2 regions of the Sphingomonas sorbitolis genome follow, and region 2 is predicted to be linked to the other one. Evidence: riboswitches for the same ligand, from Rfam matches in the RefSeq annotation. Region 2 holds a riboswitch; the other holds the start of a gene.
What was found. Region 2 has a riboswitch for thiamine pyrophosphate ahead of U1763_RS03605 (TonB-dependent receptor). Riboswitches for the same ligand answer to the same signal wherever they lie in the genome.
Positions count from the first base shown of each region.

Region 1: it holds a riboswitch for thiamine pyrophosphate, as region 2 does, so the genes downstream of both, thiC (phosphomethylpyrimidine synthase ThiC) here and U1763_RS03605 (TonB-dependent receptor) in region 2, are expected to answer to the same signal.

Region 1 is NZ_JAXOJS010000005.1:433,677-436,076, reverse strand. Features, by position in the region: gene thiC (phosphomethylpyrimidine synthase ThiC) at 1-1,165, opposite strand, end outside; TPP riboswitch at 1,205-1,313, opposite strand; gene U1763_RS16935 (outer membrane protein) at 1,712-2,400, opposite strand, start outside.
Region 2 is NZ_JAXOJS010000001.1:875,988-878,387, forward strand. Features, by position in the region: gene U1763_RS03605 (TonB-dependent receptor) at 1-1,508, opposite strand, end outside; TPP riboswitch at 1,605-1,714, opposite strand; gene U1763_RS03610 (histidine-type phosphatase) at 1,993-2,400, shown strand, end outside.

The sequences.
Region 1 (2,400 bases), on a different contig from region 2:
CGTCGTTGGCGTCGGCGATGCTGCCGGGGCGCAGGCCGTCGCCGAGGCTGTAGGCGATGTCGTACGCCTTCATGATCTCGGTGATCTCGTCGAAGCGCTCGTAGAGGAAGCTCTCCTTGTGGTGGCTGAGGCACCATTTCGCCATGATCGAGCCGCCGCGCGAGACGATGCCGGTGACGCGTTTCGCGGTCATCGGGATGTACGCGAGGCGGACGCCGGCATGGATCGTGAAGTAATCGACGCCCTGCTCGGCCTGCTCGATCAGCGTGTCGCGGAAGATCTCCCAGGTGAGGTCTTCGGCGACGCCGCCGACCTTTTCGAGCGCCTGGTAGATGGGCACGGTGCCGATCGGGACCGGCGAGTTGCGGAGGATCCATTCGCGGGTGTCGTGGATGTTGCGGCCGGTGCTGAGGTCCATCACCGTGTCCGCGCCCCAGCGGATCGACCAGACGAGCTTGTCGACTTCGGCGGCGACGTTGCTGGCGACCGCGCTGTTGCCGATGTTGGCGTTGATCTTGACGAGGAAGTTGCGGCCGATCGCCATCGGTTCGGATTCAGGGTGGTTGATGTTGTTGGGGATGATCGCGCGGCCGCGGGCGATCTCGTCGCGGACGAATTCTGGGGTTACGAAGTCTGGGATTTGTGCGCCGAAGCTTTCGCCGTCTCGCTTGTACTCCTTGAGCATCGCGCGGCCGAGGTTCTCGCGGGTGGCGACGTATTCCATTTCGGCGGTGATGATCCCACGTCGCGCATAGTGCATCTGGCTGACGTTCTGGCCTGCCATCGCACGCAAGGGTCGCTTGATGCTGCCGGGGAATTGCGGGACGCCGCCGGAGCGGTCCGGGCCCAATTGCCCGTTGTCCTCGGGGCGGATTTCACGCGCGTCGTAGCTCTCGACGTCGCCACGCGCTTCGATCCACTGGCGGCGGAGTTGGGGGAGGCCGGCGTTGATGTCGATCGTCGCGCGCGGGTCGGTGTAGGGGCCGCTGGTGTCGTAGACGCGCAAGGGCGGTTCGCTGCAGCTCGGGTCGAGGACGATCTCACGCATCGCGACGCGGACGTCGGGGCTGGAGGGGACCGCGACGTGGATTTTCCGCGAGCCTCGGATCGGGCCGGTGGTTACGCCAATGTCTGCTGTCGGGGTGCCTGCTTCGTAATCAGCCATGCGCTTGCTCCTAAGGGTATCGGAGCAAGGATTGCGGTTCTGTGGCGACCGCTCCCTCCCTCCGCCGGTATCAACCGGATCAGGTTCAGCGGGTCGAAGGCTCCTGCCTTCCTCTCAAGCGCGGATAAGCGCTCCCCCGGGGTGAGGCGAGCATAGGCGGCTGGGGGTGGGGTGCAATGGGGAAATTGGTGGCTTGGGGTGTGCGGGGGATTCAGTGGTTTTGGCGCGATCGGTAAGGCTCCACCCCGGCGAAGGCCGGGGCCCAATTGGGGGACGGCGATAACGAGGGGCAGTTCTTCGTTATATCCACCTTTCCAATTGGGCCCCGGCCTTCGCCGGGGTGGTGGCACTGTGGGTGTTGGGTTTATGATCTTGAGCGCCCGTTCGCTGAAACGAGAGAAGGCCGATGCCCTGTTTGGGGCAACGGCCTTTTCTATTACTCCGCGCGCCGTCAGTCGTAGCTAAGCTACGCCTTGTGGCGTGATTTGCTGCGCTGGCCGGGCTTGGGCGAGTCTTGCGCCGGGTCGGCGCAAGCCGCCCTGCGCCTTAGAACCGGAAGCTCACCGTCCCGCGCAGCGAGTGCCAGCGGAAATTCTCGTCGCTGCGGCGGAAGGTGGTGCCCGCGGTGTTGGGGGCGAGCACGAACGGGTTGTTCGCGAGCAGGACCGGGCTGCCGGTGATCGCGCTGCCAGCGGTGACGAGGACGCGGGCGTCGTCGTCCTTGTACTGGTGGTAGGTGTATTCCATGCCGATCGAGATGTTCTTGGTCAGCTTCTGCTCGATGCCGCCGCCGCCGACATAACCCCAGCGCTTGTCCGAGCCGGTGGCTGCGAACGCGTTGGCGGTGTTGGTGGTGAAGAACAGGTTGTCGATCTTGGCATAGCCGGCGCCGCCGGTGGCGTAGAACAGCGTGTTGCGGGCGGCGAGACCGGCGCGGAGGCGCGCCGAACCTTCCCACTTCAGCTTGCGCGCCATCGTGTAGCTGGCGGGCGTGGTCGAAAAGGCGGCGACGCTGTCGGTGATCTCGGACTTGCCGAATTCGCCGACGATGCCGACCACGAACGCGCCGCGCTGTACGTCGAAGCCTGCACGGCCGTAATACGACCAGCCGTCGTCGTCGTTGCGGCAACCATAGGCGGGCACCGCGGTGCGGGCCGAGCCGTTGCAGAAGCCCGGCGAGAAGGCATTGGCGCCGGTGATGGTGTTGACGCTGTCGCTGAAATTGCCGTCGTTGT
Region 2 (2,400 bases):
CGGAAGTTGGTGGTGATGTTGGCGAACATCTGTTGGCGATCGTCGATCCGGTAGTGGATCGCGGCGCGCGGCAATGCGGCGAAGCTGTCGTTGCGCACCGTGTCCTGCGGTCCGGGGAGGTAGGTGCGGCCATTGCGCAGCACGTTCACGCCCTTGAACCCGGCGTCGATCGTCAGCCGCGGGGTGATCGCGATGCTGTCGGCGAGGAAGAAGCCCTTCGTCACGGTGACGGTGCGCTGGTTCTCATAGGCGAGCAGGCGGCCGTCGGCGGTGCGGATCGCCTTGGCGCGATAGCCCCAGCGGTCGAGCGGCTGCCCATCGGCATCGATCGAGGTGTACGACTGCGTGACGCGATCGGTGCCGTAGTCGAACCAGAGCCCCGCCGTGAGCGTATGCGCGCCGGTCTTGAAGGTCAGCTTGCTCACATTGCCGGTCCGCATCTGGTCGCCGGTATAATTGCCGAGCACGGTCGCGACGCCGTCGACCGCGCCGGGCAGCGCGATCGGCTGCGCCAGTTGCTCGGTGCCGAGGAAGTTGCCTTCGGTCGTCAGCTGCGTGCCGTAGGGCGAGTTGCCGTAGCCGAACTGGAGATAGGTGGTGGTGTCTAGCGCAAGCTGATCGTTCAGGACGAGGTGCACCGGCGCGGAGGCGTAGAGGTTGCGGAACGGCGCGCGGTACAGGCGCCAATAGTTGGTGTTTCCCGCCGTGTAGCGCTTGTCGTAGTTGAAGCTGCGGCCCTGCGCGTTCCACTCGGCCAGCGTCGGGCTCGGATAGCTCGACGAGTTCGCGTCATTATACGACAGCGCGAGGCTGGCACGGTTGCCGGCACCCCATTCGTTCAGGATTTTCGCGTCGATATGCTGGCGCGTGTCATAGCCGGCACCCCGCCAATTGTCCGCGCGCGTGTTCGAATAGGACAGGAACGCCTTCAGCCCGGTATTGCCGATCGTACCGCTATCGACACGGAAGAACCCCCGCCGCGCCGCGTAGCTGCCGAGCGACAGGTCGACGAGCGCACCGGGACGCGCTTTCGGATCGTCGAGCGCGAGCGACAATAGCCCGCCGGCCCCGCCAAGCGTCGGGGAATCGATATCGACCGACCCTTGCGCGAGCGAGATGCGCCTCAAATTCTCGGGGTCCGCAAACTGCGACGGATAGGCATAATAATAGCCGATGTCGTTCTGCGGCGCGCCTTCCATCAGCACGCCGATCTCGTCCTGGCCGAGACCACGCAGCGTCAGGCTCGAACTCGTCGACAAGCCATACGGATCGCTCGACGCGACGTTCGCGCCGGGCAGCAGCGTGACAAGCTGGAACGCGTTGAGCGTCGGCGCCTGCTTGACGATGAAGTCGGCGGAGATCGCGCTCTGCGCGCGCGGCACGCTCTGGTCGGGGAGCAGACCGGCAGGATCCTGTTTGCCGACGACGCGAATCTCGGCGGGTTCGACTGGATCGGGTGCGACTTGCGCCCCGGCCGACGATGCCGCGAGGGTTACCGACAGGGTCAACGCGACCCGCCCAAAAAGCCGGCACTCTCGCCCGGCGGAAGTCACAACAAAACCAGCACTGAAAAACGTCACGTCCACTCCAATCGGAGGGACGACGGGCCAGCCGCAGACCCTCCCTACGCCGGTATAAGCCGGATCAGGTTCAGCGGGTCATGGGCTGCAGCCCACCTCTCAGCCGCGCATCAGCGGCCCCCCGGGGATGTCTGTCGTTTAGGTGGTTGGGCGCGTGTTGGAAAGCGCTATCGCGGTATGCGCCCAGCGGCCGGGGTATGTTCCCATCCGATCGTCATCGGGTGCGGCTCGCCGTATCGGGATCGGCCCTGAAAGAGACGAGGATGGTGTCACGCCAGTGAAAAGGGGTGCGCGTACAGCGCGATCGGCGGCTGCCGTCTCATGTCAAACCAGGACTTCCTCGATGCGTGCTATTCGTCCCTCTTTGTCCAATTTTTGTACGGCGCTCGCCCTGCTGTCGGCCATACCGACCATGACCCAGGCACACCCGGTTCCCAGCGGCTTGCGCCTCGAACGCGTCGTGATGGTGATGCGGCACGGCGTCCGCGCGCCGCTCTCGGGCGAAGTGCCGGTGACGACGCGCACCGCCCAGCCCTGGCCGAACTGGCCCGTTCCCGAAGGCCAGCTGACACCGCACGGCGCTTCCGCAATCGAGTTGCTCGCGCGCCATGATCGTCGCTGGCTCGCGTCGCTCGCGCTCACGCGGTGTCCAGCCGCAGCTACGGTTCGGATCTGGACCAACACGGCCAGCCGGACGATCGCCAGTGGAGAGGCGTATGCGCAGGGGTTAGCGCCCGATTGTCGATTGACCGTAGGCCACCTTGCCGAAGATCGGACTGATCCGATCTTCGAACCGCTGGCCGCCGGCGCGACCGCCTTT